Regions from separate parts of the Leptothoe sp. LEGE 181152 genome, predicted to be linked through region 1. Evidence: riboswitches for the same ligand, from Rfam matches in the RefSeq annotation. Region 1 holds a riboswitch; each other region holds the start of a gene.

The links. Region 1 has a riboswitch for cobalamin ahead of QGP82_RS06810 (HupE/UreJ family protein). Riboswitches for the same ligand answer to the same signal wherever they lie in the genome.
Region 2: linked by a shared signal. The riboswitch ahead of QGP82_RS10045 (hypothetical protein) and the one ahead of QGP82_RS06810 (HupE/UreJ family protein) in region 1 are both predicted to bind cobalamin.
Region 3: linked by a shared signal. The riboswitch ahead of QGP82_RS11480 (TonB-dependent receptor plug domain-containing protein) and the one ahead of QGP82_RS06810 (HupE/UreJ family protein) in region 1 are both predicted to bind cobalamin.

The regions. Positions count from the first base shown of each region.
Region 1 is NZ_JASATU010000012.1:65,025-73,052, reverse strand. Features, by position in the region: gene cobN (cobaltochelatase subunit CobN) at 1-3,621, shown strand, start outside; gene QGP82_RS06820 (cob(I)yrinic acid a,c-diamide adenosyltransferase) at 3,618-4,256, shown strand; gene pyrC (dihydroorotase) at 4,317-5,345, shown strand; cobalamin riboswitch at 5,466-5,610, shown strand; gene QGP82_RS06810 (HupE/UreJ family protein) at 5,633-6,316, shown strand; gene cobW (cobalamin biosynthesis protein CobW) at 6,709-7,749, shown strand; gene QGP82_RS06800 (pentapeptide repeat-containing protein) at 7,946-8,028, shown strand, end outside.
Region 2 is NZ_JASATU010000017.1:414,164-422,191, forward strand. Features, by position in the region: gene QGP82_RS10020 (TonB-dependent siderophore receptor) at 1-1,578, opposite strand, end outside; gene QGP82_RS10025 (hypothetical protein) at 1,514-1,675, opposite strand; gene QGP82_RS10030 (helix-turn-helix transcriptional regulator) at 1,760-2,782, opposite strand; gene QGP82_RS10035 (TMEM165/GDT1 family protein) at 3,081-3,698, shown strand; gene QGP82_RS10040 (MFS transporter) at 3,776-4,960, shown strand; cobalamin riboswitch at 5,022-5,166, shown strand; gene QGP82_RS10045 (hypothetical protein) at 5,450-5,716, shown strand; partial or broken gene QGP82_RS10050 (SAM-dependent methyltransferase) at 5,895-6,023, shown strand; gene QGP82_RS10055 (hypothetical protein) at 6,306-6,893, opposite strand; gene QGP82_RS10060 (ferritin-like domain-containing protein) at 7,146-7,580, shown strand.
Region 3 is NZ_JASATU010000017.1:758,416-766,443, forward strand. Features, by position in the region: gene QGP82_RS11470 (phosphodiesterase) at 1-352, opposite strand, end outside; gene QGP82_RS11475 (ABC transporter substrate-binding protein) at 349-1,623, opposite strand; gene QGP82_RS11480 (TonB-dependent receptor plug domain-containing protein) at 1,647-3,686, opposite strand; cobalamin riboswitch at 4,070-4,225, opposite strand; gene QGP82_RS11485 (phosphotransferase enzyme family protein) at 4,395-5,378, shown strand; gene QGP82_RS11490 (TetR family transcriptional regulator) at 5,400-6,179, opposite strand; gene QGP82_RS11495 (Rieske 2Fe-2S domain-containing protein) at 6,232-7,221, shown strand; gene QGP82_RS11500 (winged helix-turn-helix transcriptional regulator) at 7,253-7,615, opposite strand; gene QGP82_RS11505 (glutathione S-transferase family protein) at 7,705-8,028, shown strand, end outside.

The DNA.
Region 1 (8,028 bases):
GATCCGGCCCTGAGCAGTTTGGGTACGGTGCCCCTAATCGTAGCGGATACACTCTGGCACTACTTTGTGGAAGGGGGAGCGGAAAATCTGACTTACGGGCTACAGTATTTGGCTCGAACCTGTTTGGAATATCCCTATGAGCCACCTGCACCGAAGTCCGTGCCGCAGTGGGGGGAATATGCATGGAAGAGTAGGAGAATGGGAGAGTGGGAGAGGGAAGAAACAGACAAAAATGTCGTTATTTCTCCCAGAATTGGGGTGCTCGGGGGGACTTCAACCGATATAGTTTCTTCGAGAAAATATCTTAAGCCCCAGCCGACGGTGGCGATTTTTTTCTATCGGGCTCATTATCTGTCTGGCAATACCCGCGTCATTGATACTCTTTGCGAAGCCTTGCAATGCCGTGGGTTAAATCCGCTGCCGCTTTTTCTGCCCTCTCTCCGCAATCCAGATATTCAGGCTCAGCTGCTAACTGAACTCACTGAGAATCGTAGTATTGATTTGATTTTGAATACCACTGGATTCTCTCTTGCTAAGTTAAATGCTGAGTCTCCCCAGGTGGACTTTTGGCAAAAGTTAGATGTGCCGGTGCTTCAGGTGATGCTCAGCGGTGGCAGTGAAGACCAGTGGCAACAACAGTGGCGAGGATTGTCACCCCGAGATATTGCGATGAATGTGGCGCTACCGGAGGTGGATGGCCGCATCATTAGTCGGGCGGTGTCGTTTAAGGCGGTGCAGACGGATCATCCTCAGCTGGAGACGACGATGATGGCCTATGAGCCGAAGGCTGATCGTATTGAGTTTGTTGCTGACCTGGCAGCTAATTGGGTAACGCTGCGGCGCACGGCACCCCAGCAGCGCAAGGTGGCACTAATTCTGGCCAACTACCCCAACAAAGATGGTCGTTTGGCCAATGGGGTGGGGCTGGATACTCCCGCTAGCTGTTTGGAGATTTTGCGATCGCTAACGTCAGCAGGCTATACCGTTACCCCCGGCACTATTCCCCCAGAAGAAATTTTATCGGCCACCGGTGCAGATTTGATCGACTGGCTTACCCAGGGCATTACCAATGATCCTGAAGGGCAAGGCATGCGCCCTGTGCATCAAACTCTCTCAGCAAAAGATTATCAAGAGTATTTTCAAATGCTGCCTGCGGCTGTGCAACAGGGTGTCATTGACCGCTGGGGAGCGGTGGCCCCTGACGTGGATATTCCCATTGCCGGCATTCAACTGGGTAACATTTTTATCGGCATTCAACCCTCTCGGGGCTATGACGATGATCCGTCGCTGAACTACCATGCGCCAGATTTAGAACCCACCCATCGGTATCTTGCATTTTATGCTTGGCTGCGTTGCCAGTGGGGAGCCCAAGCTGTTGTCCATGTGGGTAAACATGGCAATTTGGAATGGCTGCCGGGCAAGAGTTTGGCCCTGTCTGAAACCTGTTATCCAGAAGTGGCCCTGGGGCCAATGCCCCATTTATATCCCTTTATTGTCAACGATCCGGGGGAAGGCACCCAGGCAAAACGTCGGGCGCAGGCGGTGATTTTGGATCACCTGACGCCACCTTTGACTCGGGCTGAACTCTATGGCTCGCTGCATCGATTGGAGGCGCTGATTGACGAGTATTACGATGCGGAGTCGTTAGATCCAAAAAGACTTCCAGTGATTCGCGATCACATCTGTTCCCTGGTCACCCAAGCAAATCTACAACAGGATCTCAGTTTTTTGCCAGGTCTGGCTCCCATCTTGCCACAGCTGCAACTCTCCCAAGAAAAGCAACCTGGATCGCGGCGCAATGATCAATCGTTAGATTCAAATGCCTTTAGCGAATTTATTACCCAAACAGACGGGTACCTGTGTGATCTCAAGGAAGCTCAAATCCGTGATGGGTTGCATATTTTAGGTCTGTGCCCCGATGGCAGGCAGCTGCGGGATTTGATGGTGGCCATTGCCCGGCAGCCCGGTCCCGGTCGTCAGGGGTTAACCCGTGCGATCTCAGACGACTGGGGCTGGGATCTGCATTTTGACCCCCTCACCGCAGATTTAGGCACTGTTATCAAAGATCTGGAGATACCAGATACTTTGTTGCAGCCTGAGCGGTTGGCAACTCTCTACACCGTTGGTGATGCCGTTGAAGTACTAGAACACCAGGCGGCTTGCTTAGTGGAACAATTGCTGGCTAAGGAAGAGAATTTCGTCTGCGGTCCTAAAACAACTGCAGAACTTACCTGGATCCGCCAGTGGCTCTGGCCCAAACTCACCCAAACCTCCGAGGAAATCACCCACCTGCTCCACAGCTTAAATGGAGGCTATGTGCCCAGCGGTTCCTCTGGTGCACCGACGCGGGGACGGGCGGATGTGCTGCCCACCGGGCGGAATTTTTACAGCGTTGATATTCGGGGACTGCCGACGGAAAGTGCCTGGGATGTGGGTCGTCGAGCCGCAGAGAACCTGGTGGAGCGCTACACCCAAGAGCAGGGAGACTATCCCAAAACCCTGGGTCTGTCCATGTGGGGCACGGCCACCATGCGCACGGGCGGAGATGACATGGCTGAGGCCCTGGCTCTCCTGGGAGTGCGCCCCGTTTGGGATGGGGTGGGTCGTCGGGTGGTGGATTTTGAAATTCTGCCCCTATCGGTGCTGCAACGCCCCCGCGTAGATGTTACCCTGCGCATTTCGGGATTCTTCCGCGATGCCTTTCCTAACCTGATTGATTTGTTTAACTCAGCGGTGGCAGCGGTGGCAGCGCTGGATGAACCGTCTGGCATGAATCCCCTGGCTACCCAGGTAAAGCAAGAAGCCGACCATTGGCAGTCCCTGGGGTTTAGTGCTGAGGATGCCGATATTCGTGCCCAGTACCGGGTGTTTGGGTCTAAGCCAGGGGCCTATGGTGCCGGACTTCAGGGACTGATTGAGGCACAAAACTGGAGTAGCGATCGCGACCTGGCCCAGGCTTATATTAACTGGAGTTGCTATGCCTATGGGCGACCCAGCACAGGAGAGCCCTCCCCACAGGAACCGTTGGGCAAATTGCGCTCCACCTCCGTTCCCGATGTCTTTCAACAACGGCTAGGGCAGCTGCAAATTGTGTTGCACAATCAAGATAATCGAGAACATGATCTGTTGGACTCTGACGATTACTACCAGTTTCAGGGGGGCCTAGTCGCTGCCGTGCGCGCCACCCAGGGCAAAAATCCCACAGCCTATTTTGGTGATCACTCCCGCCCCCAACAGCCGCGCATTCGCTCTTTGCCCGAGGAGATCAGCCGAGTTTACCGTTCCCGCGTTGTCAATCCTAAATGGATTGCCGGGGTGATGCGCCATGGCTATAAAGGCGCTTTTGAGATGGCTGCCACGGTGGATTATCTCTTTGCCTATGATGCAACAACCCACGCGGTGGCTGATTTTATGTATGCTGGCGTTGCCGAGACGTACATTCTAGACGACAACGTTCAACGCTTTATCCAGACCCATAATCCCTGGGCGTTACGGGATATGTCAGAACGGTTGTTAGAAGCCCACCAGCGAGGATTATGGCAACAGGTTTCACCCGAAATGCTAGAACAGCTGAGGGCCATTGTATTAGATGCCGAAGCTCACATTGAGGAAACACTATGACCAACCCACAGAACACCCCACAAAATACGTCAGAAGAGCAAGCCCGTCTACAGAAGATAAAAGCCGCTAAAGATCAGTCCCGTGCCAACCGCGCAGGGAATGAAAAAGGACTTTATCTTTTGTTTACAGGATTAGGTAAAGGTAAAACCAGTAGTGCCATGAACCTGGTTTATCGCCATTTAGCCCATGATATGAGGGTGGCTGTGGTGCAGTTTATTAAAAACGACAGTGCGTTTCCCGATGGCGATCGCATCATGTTGGAAAAGCTCAAGGAACAGGGTTTTCCCATCAGTATCGATACCCTGGGTGGGGGGTTCACCTGGGAAACCCAGGACCCGGATCAAGACCAGCGGATGGCGGAGCAGGCCTGGCAAACGGCAACCAAGCTCATTGCGGATCCCGATATTTCCCTGGTTGTTCTGGATGAATTACACATTGCGCTCAAAAAAGCTCGGCTAGATCTGACACCTGTAATGGCAGGCATTCAGGCTCGTCCTAACCATTGTCATGTGGCCAGTACTGGACGCTATGCGCCCCAGGAATTAATTGATGTTGCTGATTTGGTGACAGAAATGAATCGCATCAAGCACCCCATCAGTGCAGGTATTCCAGCCCAGATAGGGATTGAGTATTAGATGGCTTTCCATAGTGGATGGACACTATAATCACCTTGCTACTTGTTTAATGATTAAAAGATGCAAAAGCTTACCATAACCCGACCCGACGACTGGCATCTGCATGTGCGGGACGGTGTGATGCTGAAAGCGGTTTTGCCCCATACGGTGCGTCAGTTTTCCCGCGCCATCATTATGCCGAATTTGAAGCCCCCCGTGCGCTCGGTAGCGGATGCGGCAGCCTATCGAGATCGCATTATTGCAGCCATTCCAGCTGGCAAACAATTTGAGCCGCTGATGACCCTCTACCTGACTGACAATACAGACCCCAAAGAGATCATTACGGCCAAAGCCTCCCAGTTTGTTAAAGCGGTTAAATACTATCCAGCCGGTGCAACAACTAATTCAGACTTTGGTGTGACGGATATTCGTAAGTGCGATCGCGTCTTTGCTGCCATGCAGCAGGTGGACATGCCCCTATTGTTACACGGGGAAGTGACCGATAAAGGGGTCGATGTTTTTGATCGTGAGAAGATATTTATCGAGCAACATTTGCTCCCACTTAAGCAGCGATTTCCCAACCTGCGTATCGTGCTTGAGCACATTACCACCTCAGATGCTGTGCAGTTTGTTCTGGCCCATAACCATGTGGCTGCAACCATCACACCGCAGCATTTATTGTTTAACCGTAATGCGCTCTTCCAAGGAGGAATTCGCCCCCATTTCTATTGCCTGCCAATTTTGAAACATGAGCAGCATCGTCGGGCAATTTTGCAAGCGGCCACTTCGGGTAATCCTAAGTTTTTTCTGGGCACCGATAGTGCCCCCCATGATCGCAACAATAAGGAAACATCCTGTGGCTGTGCCGGTTGCTATTCGGCCTTGCATGCTATGGAGTTGTATGCAGAAGCGTTTGAGAGTGTTGACGCCCTCGATAAACTAGAAGCGTTCGCCAGCTTCCATGGACCAGACTTTTACAAACTACCCCGCAATACGCAGCAAATTACCTTGGTCAAAACAACGTGGCGCATCCCCGATGAAGTGCCTCTGACTGAGTCTGAACTTGTGCCGTTACGGGCAGGGGAAGAGATGACGTGGCAAATGGCATAGGATCTGCAACAGGGTATGGGTATAGTTCTAACAGAAAGCCAAGAAACAACGTTCTATGCCAATCCTAAATAGTTAATCCTGTGCAATTTTGATATCCAAAGCGAAGGCGAAGGTGGTAGATTTAATCTGCTTAGCATCGGTTCTAGTGGGGAACAGCCGCTAGAGGAAAGGGGGAAAGCGCAGTGAAAATCTGCCACTGTCCCGCAGCTGTGAAGGAAGTTTTATACCTCCCAGTCAGAATGCCCGCCGATGGTCAACCTGCCGTTTTATTGATCTGCGAGGTACAGATGGGTTTATATGCTTTAGTCGCCTTGAAGGGTTTCAAGGTTAAGAATCTTTGTCGTTCAGGTGAGATTGCGCTTGTTGCGATCGCAGCATTTCTCCTCAATGGGTTGCCTGCCCTAGCTCATCATCCGTTGGGCGGAAAGACACCCAGTAATTTCATTGAAGGATTGTTATCCGGTCTTGGTCATCCGGTCATTGGACTAGATCATCTAGTGTTTGTCATCGCCTCAGGGTTGTTAGCAGCGGCCATTGGTCGCAACTTAATTATTCCTGTTGCCTTTGTTTTAGCCTCTCTTTTGGGTACAGGAATTCATTTGATGAGCATTGATTTGCCGCTTCCTGAGCTGGTAATTTCTGCCTCAGTGCTTGTCTTTGGTGTACTACTAGCCCTAAAAGAGCGGCCAAATAGCACAATTATCACTGGCTTAGCCGCCATTTCTGGGTTGTTCCATGGGTTTGCTTATGGAGAATCCATCTTTGGTGCTGAAATGGGTCCTCTGATGGCTTATTTGCTAGGATTTGCATCGATTCAGCTTGCGATCGCAACAGCTGCTTATGGGATGGGTAGTCGCCTATTCCAACAGTCACCCGAAAGTTCAGCGCTGCGATTTGCTGGTTTTATTATTTGCGGTGTGGGCGGTACGTTTCTGTCCACACTGATGATGGATTATGTTTTGCTCGCTTAACCTACGCTGATCTACTGTGAACCCTCTTAAAGGGTACTGTGTATGTATCTAGAAGATAATGTCCCAAAAGGTAGACATGACCTTGAATTTGCCCACTCTGCAACTTATGCGTACATGGTAGCTCCAAAAGGAAAGGTAAAAGATCGACTAGACATCTCAAACTATCCTGTTTGTTATTTTTAGCTTTCTTTCATACTTGACTTCAATTTGCTTGGAGAGAATTTAGGAAAGAGCTTTTTTAGAAATAAATAGTTCCTCTGTAGGAACCCACTGCTGTACGTCCAATGCAGGATCAGAATCAGTTGTCTGCATCCTGACGGGTGCACCAATGTGCACCTCTACCAAACCAAATTTGCACAAAATCTTGAATCTTTAGTCGTTAGGAAAAACCAATGCATAAAATTCCTGTTACCGTAGTCACCGGCTTTCTAGGGTCCGGTAAAACCACACTGGTGCGTCATCTATTGCAAAACAACCAGGGACGACGCATCGCTGTATTAGTCAATGAGTTTGGAGAGGTTGGCATTGATGGAGAAATTCTAAAATCCTGCCAGGTCTGTGATGAAGATGAGACGCCTGATGCTAACATTCTAGAGCTTGCTAATGGGTGTCTCTGCTGCACTGTGCAAGAAGAGTTTTTGCCTACTATGCAAACTCTTCTAAAGCGGCGAGAAGACATTGACTGTATTGTCATTGAAACCTCAGGTTTAGCGCTGCCAAAGCCTTTAGTGCAAGCGTTTCGTTGGCCTGAAATTCGGACTGGAGCAACCGTGGATGGTGTTGTAACGGTGGTGGATGGCAATGCCCTTGCCAATGGTCAAATTGTTGGCGATCTAGAGGCCCTAGAAGCCCAACGACAGGCAGATGACTCATTAGACCATGAAACGCCCATTGAAGAACTGTTTGAGGATCAGCTAGCCTGTGCTGATATGGTGTTAATAACTAAGACCGATGTGATGTCGGAAGATAACCGTCTTAAGGTACAACGATGGCTCCAACAGACGGTACCCACGGGCGTTAAGGTTGTTCCTTGTCAGCAGGGTGAAATTAGCCCAGATATTTTGCTGGGCTTTAATGCCGCTGTTGAAGATGACTTGGATAGTCGTCACAGCCATCATGATCATGAAGAAGAGCATGAGCATGACGATCATCTGGAGTCCGTTTATGTTGAGCTAGATAAGGCGTTTGAGCCTGCTGTTTTGGTAAAACGTTTGCAATCGTTGGTGCAGCAACAAGAGATTTATCGCATTAAAGGCTTTGTCTCTGTCCCAAACAAAGCGATGCGACTAGTTTTGCAAGGTGTAGGCCAGCGTTTTGATCACTTTTATGATCGCCCCTGGCAAGCGGATGAATCTCGTCAGACTCGGCTAGTGGTCATTGGCTCTGAGCTGGATAAAGAGACCGTTACTCAAGCTATGGCAGGAACTGCATAGGCCTGATGGTGAGCCATGGCCCATCGACTTAGTTCAAAAGTCCATGGACCATGGCTCAAACCCGCATTGGTTTCAAAAGCACAAAAAAGGCAGAATACGCCTTGGCGTAAATGGGGTGGTTAAGCGCGCATAAATATTTAGGGCGTTCCCGAATGAGGGGAGCGATAATGGGCTCAACATTGAGGGAGTCCCAAGCATGCGAGAGCGATTCAAGCAGTGGCCACCAAAGATAAGCATCAACAAGGGGTGGGTGATGGGAGCGATCTCCACTCCAGTCTT
Region 2 (8,028 bases), on a different contig from region 1:
GACTAACTTAAGAGCATCAGAGAAATCAATCTGATCCTGCAGAAACACCCCAAACCGGGTCGTATTGACGTCCTGTATCCTGGCTGCCGCTGAGAATTCATCGAATGAGCGGCGCTGGGCCAGGCCATAGACCGGGTCAAAAATATTAATCGGTGCCAGATTCGTAGGAATTGGCGGATCGATCAGGGCAACAATGTCGGCACGACTGCGGCTGTAGTCCACCCCAAATAGTAAGGTGTGAGCAATACCCCCCGTCTCAAACTTGCCGACTAAGTCGGTTTGTACCCCAGCGTAGTCCTGATACCAGTCAGTAGCGCTATTAAGGCGGGCCACCAGACCGGTCGTTTCATCAAAGACCAGGGGGAAAAAAGCATTAGAGTCGTAGTGCTGACTGCTATAGCGAAAGGCATTGCGCACAGACCAGTTCTCGCTAAACCGATGATTCAGCTCATAGCCTGTACTAAAGAAACTGCGCTCTACCACATCATCGAGTTCGCCCACCACGCGGTCCTGGGGCACATCGATCACGCCATCCCCCAACGCTAACAGGCCTGTATCGAAAGGGCGTTCGTCGGTGAGGTATTCCAGATCAACCGTGAGGTTGGTGTTGTCACTAATGTCCCAGGTCACCACTGGTGCGACAAACTCCCGATCAATGTCCTGGCCAAAATCACGAAAACTATCGTCCCGTTCCACCAAGAAATTCAGCCGATAGCGGACATCTGGTGTTACCTGGTCAGAAATATCTAGCTGAGGCCGAAAGAGGCTGCGGCTGCCAGCCTGAAGCTCAAGATTATATAGGGGCTCCGCCGTGGGGCGCTTGGTCACCAGGTTAATCACCCCACCGGGCTGAATTTCACCATAGAGAATTGACGACGGCCCCTTGAGCACCTCAATCTGCTCTAGATTCGCCACCTCCGGCAGGGTCAAAATGCTCGACAGGGAATCACCCCCCGCCAGATTAAAGCCATTGCGCAGTACCCGTGCGCCCTGAAACCCACGCAGACTAAACTCGACGCCCGCGCCTTCACTGTTGTCGGCTACCACACCGCTAACATTTTCTAGGGCTTCATCTAGATCGCTCACCTGCCGGTCGTCCAACACCTGCCCAGGGATCACCTGCACCGCCTGGGGGATATCCAGCAAAGGCGTATCGGTGCGCGTGGCGGTGTTGGCACGGGGAGCAAAATAGTCGCTGCCTGCGGTTTCGCCAGTAACCACGAGACGCAGCGGGTTTGCTGCGACTGGGGTAATGGTGAGGATAAGAGTGTTCTGTTCACGCTCTACCACACCGACAGGCGCTCCAGCTTCACCCACCACAGTGACCCGAATTGTATTGTCATTTAACGTCTGCACCAAAATCTGTGCAATCCCTGCCGCTGTATATATCTGCTCAAACTCCTCACTCAGCTGAGCATTAGGAATATCAGCAATCCAGCTCGCCCCCTCTTGAGATGGCAATACTTCTAGCTCACCACCGTTTGCTAATACCAGGACAATTTCCACCCCCTCCTCAATCGGATTCACCCTGACCTCGCTGACCGGCACCACCGACGCGCTCACAGGTGTAGCTGCCATGACCGCGATGACGCCGCCCCAAGCCAAACCGTCTATCGTTCTCAATTTCCCCACACTCCAAGGCATAATTGAGAAACATACGCAATAGTGTTGACATGCTTCAACTCCGAAACGGAGTTTATTCGACCCCAAGCGGGAGTGTTTTTATCTTTAGGGTGGGAACGGCCCACCAGGCAACAGATTAAAGAGCCTGCCGCTGGCTTCTATAGTTTTTAGGCGAAAAGCCAAACTTACGCTTAAAGGCTGCCGAAAACTGACTCGGATTTGCATAACCTACCGTTTGGGCAATCTGAGCCACCTTTAAATTATGGGTATCTAAAAGTTGTTTGGCCCGTTCCATACGATAGTCGTACAGACAGCCAAATACGGTGGTCCCAAAAATCTGACGAAAACCTCGCTTCAGCTTAAAGTCATTGATCCCCACCCGTCTAGCCAATTCTATGATTGATGGAGGATGCTCAAGGTCTGTCAGCAAAATTTCCCTGGCCTGGTAAAGACGGTGGACATCATCGGTTTTTAGAGTAATTTTGTTGTCCTCCGATAACTCTGGCTGTCCCATTTGTTCTAGTTTGAGTGCGAGCAGCTCCAGAGTCTTGCTTTCTAGATAAAGCTGTTTCACCTTGCCCTGGTAGGGACAGGCTAAAATTTGCTGTACCGCTGCTAGCATAGTGGGCGTCGTCCAGCCAATGGTGCCGAGAATTTTTGCTTGGGATGTTTGGACATTAACGGTTTTACCCAGACTCTCACGTTCAATTGTTTCAGGACAAAGCTCCCCCAACCACTCTGGCGAAACATTGATGGTCAGCATATAAATGGGATGCTTGGCAGAATAGTCAGTAATAAACCTAAAATCGCCTTGGGAAAGACCTAGAAAGTTTTTACTCGGTCCTGCACACTGCACCGCCGATGAACCTTGATACTGTCCTCGAAACTCTCCCATAATGCAAAAACTCAGCCCCAAGGCTGAGTAATTTTGAGTTGTTTGAATCACTCGAAGATTCTCTTCTAGCTGCAACTGGTTAATGGATAGTTCTAACCCCTGCCTTAAGCGAATACAGCGATAGGTTAATCGACCAAAGGGTTTCTCTAAAGTGTAGACAGACTCAAGCACATTAGACTGGCAGGCCGCACCGGTTTGCTGCTGCGCCTCGGCAAACATTTCACTAAGGTTGCTGGTGGAAAATGTAAGGGCAAGGTCGGCCATGTCCTGCTGACGTAATGCTAATGGTTTTCATTTGTATATGTATTTTATAGGAAATCATGCAATTAAAAATCATAAAGGTCCTATTTGTCGTATAATCCTTCTCGAAGGGGAGTAGCTATCGGTTTAGCCGACATCTCTGAATCAACATACTGGTGATGAGCCTGGTTCAGAGAATGATAGGGAATTTCCACTAGTCATTAGCGAGACCTTCACTAAATCTGCTGACGCGGATTTGGTGGAGTCTTGTGCCTCGTCAAATTCGTGCCAGAGACCGTTGTGATCTGAGGAATTTGAAAGGATGCTAGCTGCATTTACGGCCAGTCTGTTATTGATTACTATCTCTGAGTTGGGTGATAAGACCTTTTTTATTGCCGCCATTTTGGCCATGCGCCATCGTCGCCGCTGGGTATTTGCAGGGGCGGTTGGGGCATTAGCCCTCATGACAATACTCTCCGTTTTAGTTGGGCAGGCGGCATCACTGTTACCCGACTCAGTGGTTAAATGGGCTGAGGTTTGTTTATTTATTGTTTTTGGTATTCGGCTGCTATATCAGGCTAGCCAGATGGCAACAACAGGAGACGAAGAGAAAGATGCGGCTGAAGCAGTAGATAGGGCAGAAAAAAGCAAGAGAAAACCGAAAGAGACTCCCTTGGCAATTATGGCCGAGACCTTTGGGTTAGTCTTCGTGGCGGAGTGGGGCGATCGCACCCAAATTGCTACCATTGCTCTGGCCGCAGCCAATCCACCTGGCGGAGTCGTGATGGGTGCCGTCCTGGGCCATGCTATTTGTGCAGCCATTGCCACTAACTGTGGTCGCTGGCTCTGTGGCAGGGTTTCAGAACGTACACTGACTGCATTAGGTGGAGGACTGTTTTTACTGTTTGGCAGCTTGGCTCTGTTCATGCCTCAAGCTTAATTTTTGAGGGCAGGGGGGATAGGACAGATCATCTTATCCCCCTGCTACTTCATCCTGAGAACCCCCAGTAGGATTCTATGACTAATCAATCACGTAGGCTGACACGAACCGTTCAAGCTCTAGGCTGGGTAAGCTTGCTGACTGATTTTGCCAGCAAGATGGTGTATCCACTAACACCTTTTTTCTTGACGAGCATGCTGGGTGCTCCAGTTTGGACAGTGGGGCTGATCGAGGGGATTGCTGAGAGCACGGCCAGTATTTTGAAACTGTACTCTGGCTGGCTGTCGGACTGGGCCGGTCGGCGCAAACCTTTTGCGTTGGCCGGTTATAGCTTAGGGGCATTGTCTAAACTAGGGTTAGCTCTGTCGGGAACCTGGGGCCATGTGTTAGGGGCACGTTTGTTTGATCGGATTGGCAAAGGATTACGAGCTGCACCACGGGATGTTCTAATTGTTGAGAATTGTACTGCTGCCCAACGGGGACAGGCATTTGGCTTACACCATAGTTTGGAAACGGTGGGTGAAGTGCTGGGTCCGCTGGTGGGTTTTGTCTTTTTGCAACACTCTGTAGGAAATTATCGAGGCGTGTTTGCGATCGCATTTTTCCCAGCGCTCCTGGGTGTTTTGATCTTACTAACTCAGGTCAAAGAACAACGTCCCCAAACTAGAAAAGCACGTCCCCAATTTACATTACGAGGATTAAGCCCCACCTATCGACAGTATTTACTAGCCGTTACCCTCTTTAGTTTAGGAAATTCATCGGATGTTTTTCTGTTATTACGGGCCCAAGAGCTGAGCTTTACCGGCTCTACACTTCTGTTACTATACGCAGCTTTTAACCTGGTAGCCGTTGGATTAGGACTGATCGCTGGTCGTCTATCTGACCAAATAGGGCGACGACCGCTACTCGTCAGTGGATATCTTGTCTTTGCTATCACCTATTTGGGATTTGCTCAAGCAGAGACGCCTGCTATTATTTGGTTACTGTTTATGTTATACGGCCTCTATGGCACTCTAACGCGGGGTGTCCAAAAAGCATTTGTTGCCGATCTAGTACACCCCAACCGACGAGGCGCTGAAACCGGCACCTTTCATATGGTAGTTGGTTTGTCTGCATTACCTGCCAGTCTCATCGCTGGCTGGCTCTATGCAACAGTCTCTACAGCGGCTCCTTTTTATGTCAGTTCTGTTGCTGCGGTGATCGCCACACTATTGCTAATGCGAATGCATTTGCCATCGTTAGAGTCAGGGAATCGAGAATGAGCCGCACAGACAGCACCGCAAATTGAATTAACATTCCGTGTTGTGCGTAGTCAGAATGTGCTAGATTACTGGGCGTATCGGTTCTAAGGGGAAACAGTCCTTAGAGGAAACGGGGAAAGAGCAGTGAGAATCTGCCGCTGTCCCGCAGCTGTGAAGGAGGTGTCGCACCTCTCAGTCAGAATGCCCGCCGATAGTTCAACTCATGTTCTACAACATCTGCGAGGTACGGATGATGATTTTAGTGCGTAATTGTAACTATGTTGCCAGGGGAAATCTCTACAATGCTCTACCCTAGGCATATCTAGCTCCATAACTATGAAGTGTGCCTGTTAATTTTGGGCATCTGTTAGTTATCTAATTAATTTTTTGAGAAACTGTTGGCCAGTGTGTCACGGATTGTTATGCCTGCAAAAGGTATGAACAATCTATTGCTCTTAGCACTGTCTAACCCGTTCTCAACAGATCATTTTGAAAAAAGTTAAAAGCATCGTGCCATCCATTATACTGCCGCCTGAAGCACTCATGTTGCAACAGTATCTGCATCGCCCTGGATGTATTCCTGCATCAGTTCATCCGTTTGTGAAACAAGCGGCACTTACGTTTGTTTCACAAACGGCACTTACCCATAAGATGCGGAGCCAAAAGACCTTTGGAAAACCAGCCAGGCGATTTCCATGGCGGGGTTGGTTGATGTTGATTGGATGTACGATCGCATCTCTCTCTCAATCAGTGACTCGCCGCATGCGTCGATGTTGACAACGGCAGTTCTCTCATCGTATGTCCATTGCCCCAGTGGGCAACCGCCTCCATCCTAAAAATGAGAATAGTTACTAACATGAATATTTTGTCATTGCTTGTTGCCCTCCTAGCGATTTTGCTGGTGGTTGACATCGTTGTTTATCTGCTGACTCCCCGCACCCATGGGTCATCATCACTGATGCGGTTTGGGGTTGTCGGACTGCTCAAATCATTGCGAGAAGTACCCACATTTCTATTAATGCGTTTAGCCTTTGGGGGTGGCCTGTGTCGCTTCGGCGTGTTCCGTGCCGTGCGGGCTGACTCGCTAGACTTGGGTGAACGGCCCCTTTCAGATAACGGACAAAAGATGGTCGTGGCTAGCCAGGCCCTTCTTGCATTAAACTGGTATCCGTCCAGTGCCACTCCACAGCAGGGAAACTCAGAAACATGATCCCTTCAGCCTAGGCAAACTGGCAGCAGGTGCTTGTCGCCACTAATCTTCCCCCTCGGATATAATGCCTGGAGCGGCTTTCTAGCCGGGGGCGAGGTGCCGTTGTATGTGCAAATCAAGCTAACTCATCCATCAAATTGATGCACGAGTGCTGTCTTAAAATGGCTGAGCCAGATCGGTGGCATAGACCGTTTTCCAAGCTTTAACGGTGTCCTCGCCAATTTTGCTATCGATTGCTTCGCCGCTATCAGTCACCAGTCGAATATCAAGCGTTGTCTCTGGTGCATTTTGCAACGCTTGGGCTAACTCATTGCTCACTGAGAACACATTATTTTGTCCATCAATTTGAAACACATCGCCATCAACTTTAATGAAAAGTTGAATGATATTTCTGGCGTTACTAAATTCTGAGCAACTCAAATCTGGAGAAACCCGAAACGACCCGCTGAGACAGTCGCGATCGCGAATAATCGACAGCACCCGAATAAAATCACGACTCCAGAGGCTCTGCACCTCAATTCGGGCGGTTGTATTCAAAAAGCGATCGCTAAAGGAATGACGGTCAAATACCCCAACAAAGCTGCCTTCAAACGGATCATTGATTTGAACTGGCTCTGACCAAGGTAAATTACGGTGGGTTCCTAATGTGGCCGAGTCGACAACATCTAGCCCAGCGGCAGTGGCTGCACTCGTTATACAGATACTCCCCAACAACCCTAAACTAATCACTAAACGCCCAATCATAATAGAGCGCCTCTGCTTTATGAGACTCTACTTTGACGATAGCACAAGGGATTGGAAACAGTTGAAATATGAGCTTTCTCTTATTAGTTGCAATTGAAATTGCAGGCTTCCAGATGATCTACCAGATGATTTATGTCTACTTAGCTAAACCCATGCCCCAATCATCTTTCAACTCCAACCATTAAATCATAGCCACCCATAAAACCTATTCCATGCTTATAATCAGAACTCGTTGATTCTCAACATGACTAAATGAAAAACCTTGACACCTCACAAACCATTGAACTGCTCAATCAAATTATGGAATTTGAGCTAGCTGGTGTGGTGCGTTATACCCATTGTTCTTTAATGGTTACTGGGCCCAATCGCATTCCGATTGTAGATTTTTTCAAGACTCAGGCAAATGAATCTTTACTCCATGCCCAAGAAGCCGGTGAGATTATTACTGGGCTAGAAGGCCATCCCAGTCAGCAAATCTCAGCTATTGAGGAAAACAACCGCCACTCGGTTAAAGACCTCCTGTCAGAAAGTCTAAACCATGAGCAAACGGCATTAAATATGTACAAAAAGCTCCTAGATGTGGTCCAAAACGCCAGCGTTTATTTGGAAGAATATACCCGTACCAAAATTGGACAGGAAGAAATGCATACACTCGAGATCAAAAAAATGTTGCGTGATTATAGTTGAGCTCGTGGAACCGTTGCTTAGGTAGTTTGGGGGCCTATCTTAACGCGATGGGCTACCAAGCCCTATGTGGTCAAATCGTCGATGCCACATTAGTACCGGTGCCCAAACAACGGAATCGTTGAGACGATGATAACGAGATCAAAGCAGGCAAGGTGCCTGAGCCTTGGCAGGATAAGCTTCATCTACTCCAAAAGGATGGGAAAATTTGGGTAGTGGGTCGCAGCATTCTAGCCGCTTACCAAATTTTAGAAGACGTTAAGTTGTACATAAATCAGGCTTATTGGGTATAAATCTCAAGAAAGGCCTATGCTTAGAAAGCTGATTTTTAGCGGGGATCGATGGTAGGGCGATTGCGATCTCAGCCGATCTTGCCTACGCTAAACCTGGGATTACACGCATATTTCACGATCACAGGCTGGCCAAACGGTATGAGGCCCTAGAGATGATA
Region 3 (8,028 bases), on a different contig from region 1:
CTGAATCAAGCAAAATCAGTTGCCATGGACCCAGGTCAATGGAGCTCAGCCCCTGACTAGCGGGCAGAACCTGGAGTACTTGCTGCAGCATGTCTAAACGATCGTGATTACCAGGTAGCCAGTAGGTGGGAATTTGCAGAGGTGAGAGTGCATCCACCAAATTCCCATAGGCCTCAGCCTCTCCCTGTTCAGCCAAGTCACCCGTCAATAGCAATCCATCAGGCTTACACTGGGTAACTTCCCGTAACACTGCGTTAAAGGTCTGCCAAGTATTACAGCCCCGCAGCTGGTCCGTGGTTTTGGCTAACAAATGGCTATCAGTCACTTGGGCTAAGAGAATAGAATGGCTCATGGTTCTAGCTTTTGGTAATAAACCAGTTCATGGTCAGGTAATAGCTGTGGATGAAAGATCTTAACTAAATCTGCCAGGAGCAAGTGGGGTTTAACGGCCCCACTCTCCCAGTAGTCATTGCCGCCAGTGTCATTGATGCGGGCATTGTTGTTAAAGACGTTGCCCTGCTTAAAGGCATCAAAACTGCCATAGCGAGGGTCGGTTGCGATCGCATCGCCATAACTGAACCAATCTTGACTGACATTTACCCAGACATCAGCTGTCGCCGCCTGGTCAACGACAGACTCAAAATCAAGCGGTATAGTAACCGTAGACTCATTCTCTTCCCACAGATAAGCAGAACCTGCATCTCTGAGTAACTGGGCGGCGTAGCTCTTGCCACCTGGCATGTACCAGGTACCCTCATAACTGAAACCAGAAAAGACCGTTGGCCGGTCTAACAGACCAGCCGTCAGCTCCACTAGAGATTCATACTCAGTCGAAATATCTGTAAAGACCTGCTGAGCTTTAGCCTCCTGGTTAAAGAACAGAGCTGTAAACAGCAGCCACTCAGCGCGTCCGAGGGGAGAGTTTTCCACATATTCTCCTGCCAGGACCACTGGCAAGCCTGCCTGTATCAGACGACTGTAGCCATCAACATCCGGGTCGCCTATACCATAGGTCATGATCAGCTCTGGTTCACTCACGAGGAGTCGCTCTAGATCGAGAGTTTTACCAGAGCTAAAGGCTATGAGTTCCCCTTGTTCAATTTTTTGACGAACGCTAGGAGTATACACAAAGCTGAAATCATCCATACCTACAAGCCCATCTAACTGGTTCAGCAGTTCTAGGTGAGGCAGGTAGGTGGTAGAAAGTGTAACCACTGTATTGACCGGGACTTGTATGACTTGAGCCTCTTCAAACCCTTCTGGAACCGGAGTTCCGCACTGCACTAGTAGATACTCAAAAGTCTCATTAGCCGCTTGCCAGGGCTGAGTAACGGTAACGACCTTGTAGTGGTTATAATAGTCAACGGAAAAGCCAGTTGCGTATTCAGGCTGAACTTTGTTGGGAAAGTAGTCTGTGGCAGGGTTGTAGTCTGTGACGCAGGCAGCATGATTATCAGCTGTGGCAGGCTCTGATGGAAGTTGTCGGCAGCCAGCCGTCGCCAACAGCCCTAATAGCAAGACGGTTGTTACAGACTTTTGGATAGATGGTTTTGCCGTGGTCGAGCCCCCCCTATAGTCCCCCTTTACAAGGAGGACAGAGTCCTGCTTTTCAAATCGATCCATTGTTACCCCCTCTCCCTACTTGATTAGAAAGTTCCTTTCAAACCCACCTGAACACTCCGACCTATGCCAGGGAACCCAGGAAACTCTTCAAACTGCTCATCAAAAATGTTGTCTAAGCTGGCATTCAATGCCCAGCTGTCGCTTAGAGGCAACCGTAGCTTAAAGTCCAAGGTTGTTCGCCCATCAAGGGTTTCTGAATTACCCCGATCAACAAAAGTATCACTGATGGAGCGTAAGAATAGAGCCGCGTATACCCCATCGCCAGGTTCATAAGCCAGACCTAAATTAAAGCTGTCGGCATTGGTAAACGGCAAAGAATTACCTCGATCATCGGGGTTATCACTTTCCCTAATTTCTGGACGATTCCACGTGTAATTTGCAAAGGCAAACACACCGTCAAGCACTTGGTAGTTTAGCTCCGTCTCAATCCCGATGGCCTCCACTCGATCAATGTTTTCGAACCTCATGGTATCACTGTCAAAGTTAATGGCATCCTTAATTTCATTGCGATAGAAGGTAACCCTAAATAAGCCCCGGTCGCCGATTTGTTGATCAATACCTACGTCAAAGCTAATGCCAGTTTCAGGTTCAAGGTTTGGGTTGTTGGTGTTGAATGTGGTCAGAAAAAGATCCGATAAGGTAGGCACACGAAAATTGCGAGCAAAGTTAGCCCGAAAATTCGTGGTATCGGTTAAAGCCACCCGTGTACCTAAGTTAAATGAAGTAAAAGAGTCTTCATCAGCCAGATCATTAAAATCTTGCCGAATACCGGCATTAACACTGACGCGAGAGGTGATATCAGCCTGGTATCGAGCAAAAATACCGGTTTGATTAATGCTTTTGTCATAGGCCTCAGTGGTTAAATCTGTCAACAAATTAGTTGTTTCGTTTTCTGCTTGAACATTACGGTAGTCGACACCGTAGGTAATGTTCTGATTATCAGCAAACTGCCAGGTATGCTGCAATTGCCCACCTAGGGAAATTTGATCGATCCTATCTTCTGAAGGCGTATCAAAACTGCTATCGGCAATGGGATCCTCGAAGGTAAGGTCAAGGAAATCACCAAATAATCGTGCTGTTAGCAATGAGTTATCCCCTTGCCCCAGCTTGGATTCATAGGTTAAATCCAGTAATAAATTTTCTGTATACTGACTATCATCTTCAGTCAGTGTATTGAACGCACCAAAGCCGCTAGGAGTCGGCACACCACCAGGAACATTTAAATCTTTGGTGAGATACAATGCCCCCAGACTTACCCGATTGCGTTCATTAATATCAGCTGCCAACTGAAAATTAAGATTGTTATAAAGCACCTCCGCATTGCTGCGATCACCCTCAAAGTCTGTTGTGCTTAGGCTAAAAGGAAAATCATTTTCTGAATCGGTACGGTTATAACCGAGTCTCCAATCAACATTGCCAGTGTTTCCCCGCACCTGTAGTGCCTGACTGTTATAGCCAAAGCTGCCAAGATCTAAGCTAGTGGTTGCCTCTATCCCTGCTTCTTCCAGCGGCCTGCGGGTAATGATATTGATGACACCACCAATGGCATTGGATCCATACAGTACTGAGCCCCCCCCTGGCAGCACCTCAATTTGTTCGACCGCATCGGTTGTAAAGGTCGAGAGATCAAATCCACCTGCTGCACCGATCTCGTTTATCGGACGACCATCTAGCAAAATCAGGGTTTGAGCTGTTCCACCTCCCCGAATAAACTGACCACTCTGAGAGCCCAACTGACCACCGGCTGTACCTTCGCTCAATATTCCGGGCAGATAGAGTAGGGCTTCATCAACAGTGCGGGCTCCCTGCGTTTCAATTTGTTCGCGATTAATCACATAAACAGGCTGTGTTGACTCACGAACAGTACCTTCACGACGAAAAGGAGAGTAAACGGGCTGATCAAGGATACTTTCAACAACATTAATCCGAATAACGTCATCTACCTCAGGAGTCTGAGCTAATTCAGAATTTTCTAGTTTGGTTGTTTCTCCAGCCCAGGCAGGTGATGCCAATAGAAAAGATAAAAGCGTTAGAGAAGCAGGGAACTTGGACATAGTAGACATTGGTCTTTTGGTTTTAAGTGTGTATTGTGTGGAGAAACGAACAACCAAAGGATCACCTTTATCCCCCAAACCCTTCTCCTGAAGAAGGAAGGCAGTAAGAGAGGAGATTTTTTGAGAAAAACAAATTCTTTCAAGCCAAAAATTCTCTCCTTGAGGAGAAGGAGAGGGATTTAAGGTGTGGAGGCCAAAGCAACTTGCAGACAAAAGTTAAGGCTAGAGCCATGCTTCAGATGACTATTTAGCTATGCCACTGAAGCTAAAGACCGTATACATAGACTCTAGTCAATTCTGTTTCAAGGGCTATAGACATATCGACAACAAACTCGCCGTTGGAGCCTGGACCGGGCAAAAAAGATTTGATTCACATCCGTACCTCGCAGATATCTTAGGTCACAGCATCGGCGGGCGTTCTGACTGAGAGGCATAAACAAGGTTTAGAACCTCTTTCACAGCTGCGGGACAGTGGTAGATTTTCACTACGCTTTCCCCATTAACTCCAGTGGCTGTTCCCCACTAGAACCGATCCAGAGTAAAATCATATCACACTGATCTAAAGTGAGATGTTCAGATTAAATACCTAGATACTGTTGGCCTCCTCAAAAGACTTTTGCCTGAGCCACCTTGTGAGCGACCTGGATAACCAATGCCTATCCAGGTCGCTCCCCACCATTCTATAAATTTGCAACGGCGATCATTAATCTGTTTACTATGCCTCAGCCCAGCTTGACTATTAAAGCGACGTATTCGACCTTGAGTGCATCTGAGCTTTTGAGTAAAGTAGCACCGCAATATAAAATGCCGAATCCTGTCTCCTGCGAGTTTTGGCATAGGGGGCTCAATGACACCTATAAATTATCTTCCGAAAAAGATGATTTTATATTGCGGGTGTATCGACACAATTGGAGGACACGCTCAGACATAGAGTTTGAACTAGCGGCACTGATGCACTTACATAAGCAGGGGGCAGCTGTTGCTATTCCTATTGAGAGAAAGCAAGGAGGGTTTATTACCCCGATTATGGCTCCAGAAGGAGAACGACACGTTATTATCACTCAGTTTGCCCAAGGAAATATCTTAGAGTTTAACGATCCAAAAGATGCAACTCTCCTTGGTCAGGCAGTGGCAGAAATACACAGTTGTTCTTCAGGGTTTGAGTCCAATGCTAGCCGCTATACATTAGACCTCAAACATCTTATAGATGAGCCTTTGGTCAAGATCCAACCTTATTTAGCAGAAAGGCCCTCAGACTGGGAGTTCTTAAGTGAGTTAGCCAACAGTCTTTTTACAATTGTTAATGCTACAGAGGTAGGTAAGTTGGACTATGGGTTTTGCCATGGTGACGTTCATGGAGAGAATGCCCATGAGCATGGTGGCAAGGTCACACACTTTGATTTTGACTGCTGTGGCCTGGGTTGGCGCATTTATGATCTGGCCACATTTAGGTGGGTGATTAGGCTGCTTGGCAAAGAAGATGCCCTATGGTCAAGTTTTCTAGAGGGATATAGGTCAAAGAGAGAGATTTCTGATTTGGATTTAAGTCTTGTCGAACCGTTTATTGCCATACGAGATATTTGGTTCTTTGGGCTTAATACCGGTCATTCCCTGGCCCAGGACTGGCTCAATGATGACTATATTAATTTTCATCTAAATTTTCTCAAACAGATATCTGAAAAGATCAGCTCAGGTAGCTAATTAGACCTAAGGGTGGACAGGCTAATCGCTCGCAAGCGACTGGACAAACTGTTTACCACAATCCTTACAGAGATAGCACTGCTTTCCTCGACGACGACCATTTTTTGATAGTCGTTTTGACTGACAGTGCGGGCATATCATTACTTTCATTACATTGGTGGCACGATCATTCCCAACATGCGGTTCTAAATATGACACTAGTAGGTCCTCAATCTGCTGTGTCAAGCGCTGACGATGCTCTTGGTCAGAGGTGTGTAGAGCCTTCAGAATCAAGGCATTAGAACTGTGCACACACACTTCGGCCAGAAGGTCACATTGGGCTTGCCCTAATGATGAATTGCGCTGTTGTAGAATGTTGGCCAGGAAGTCAATGGCTTCTTGGGTCATGCTGTCGTCAATCGACTGGAACATATCGCGAGCGGTGTAAAACTGGACAAACACCACTCTAGATACAGGCTGCTCAAACAGCTCTACTGCTGAAGATATAAGGGCATGAATCATTGGCCGCAGGGGTAGCTGCACAATTTCTGGCGTATTAATATGGGCCCAAAACTGCTTGACGCGTTCCACATGGCGCAGCTCCATCGCGTTAAAAATAGCCGCTTTATCTGCAAAAAACTGATACACAGACCCAATGGCTGTCCCAGCTTTCGCTGCAATTTGATGGGTGGTGGCAGCGTTATAACCAACCTCATCAAAAACTGCCGCCGCCGCATCTAAAATTTTTTCCACCCGTTCTTTGCCCCGCTCTTGCTTGGGCTGGCGACGAAGATTTTTTGACAAATGCGACTGGTCTGTCATATTTTTAAAACACGACGGATTCCTCACAATTTTATAACTAACGGAGACCCCCATGAAGTCTATGCTTTTTGGTGCGCCCTGGTTATTGGCGCACAGGTCTATGCTGGCAGTGGATCAGCCGCGCAAAATGTCGCTGTATGGCAGTGACTACGTGATGTGGAAGGATGCCATTGGAGACATTCATGCACTGCCCAATGCTTGCCCTCACATGGGAGCCATGCTGTCAGAAGGATGGTGTGAAACCAACAGCGGCACCAGTAAGGTAACCTGTCCATTTCATGCCCTTGCCTTTGATGGCAAGGGCTGTACGGTATTGCCTGGGTCAGGTAAGAAAACGCTGCCTCAATTAAAGCCGTTAAAACTCTTTATTCAGGGCGATTTTATCTGGTCCTATGGGGATCATCAGCCAAAAATTGGGATTCCCACAGTGTTGGATGATGTGGCCAAAACATATAACTTTGTGGGTCATACCGCTGATATCAGGGTTGAAACTGATTTACTGACGATGCTGCTCAACATGCATGACTATAACCATCAAAACGGTACTCACCGAGATTTATTTCGGATTACTGAGGTAGAATTTCATCAGTTTGTTGATCAGGGGCATCACTCCCATGCGTTTTATGAAATGCCCACTGAACCTTATTCTCTATTAGAGAAAGTGAGAAAGCCAGATCTCTTTCTATTGCCTAATAGGCTAAAAGCTCATCTGGAGAACCATTTTCCATCTTTGGTTATTTTTCATGGAGAAACTCCATTGGGTAAAATTGCTCAATGTCATCTCTTTATACCTGAAGCGGAAAACCGAACTCGCACATATATTTTGTTGTTTGGTCAGGCAAAACACCCTCTATTTAATCTGCTAGGTGACAGCTTTCTTAGCTTTAGCAAAGTGGTTGTCGAACAAGATGCAGATATTCTGGGCAAAATTTACTCTGATACACCTAGAAAAATCAAGCTCAACAATGAAGTGGGTATGGACTGGGTACGTCGTAACTTTGAAAGTTTTCCAACTGTTGTCGAACCTAATCTTTCAAAGTAATGGAAGGTAACAAGCTATATTGAAATTTTGCTTAGAGATTGTTATCTTCTGACCATTTTTTTAACTCTTCTAGAAAGCCTAGGGCAGTACAACCAAACGTTGTGATTTCGTAAGCCACGGCAATGGGTCTTGTGCTGATTACCTGGCGTTTCACGAGTCCTGCGTCTTCCATCTCTTTAAGACGCTGGTTCACCATTTTCTTGCTAGCACCGCCAATCTGACGAGCGAGATCATTAAATCGCACGGGGCCATCTTTGAGATGCCAGAGAATTGAGCCTTTCCACTTTCCCCCTAAAACTCTCATTCCTCGTTCAATGGAGCAAGGCTCCAGGCAAGGCTCAACTGCCCGTTTACGACCATGACTATCGGTTTCAATTTCTATGGCCAAGCCCATGACTGGTTACTAAAAGTATACTGGTTGACTATCGTATCTTAGATTTGTACGGTATGCGTGTCTGGTTTTTATTCCTTAAAGGAACTCCCATGCACGATATTCATCTGTATACGGCTTCAACGATGAACGGTTGGAAGCCACTGATTTTTTTAGAAGAAGCAGAGGTTGGCTATGAACTAACGCCGATTGACTTTAGTCAAAAAGAACAGAAGTCTGATTGGTATATGCGGCTGAATCCGAACGGACGTATTCCTACGATTGTGGACCGAAGTAATGATGATTTTGTTGTCTTTGAATCGGGGGCCATTCTCTGGTACTTAGCGGAAAAATATGGGAAGTTTTTGCCTGAGGATAGAAATTTGCGATCGCAAACCCTCCAATGGCTCATGTTTCAAATGAGCGGAATTGGTCCC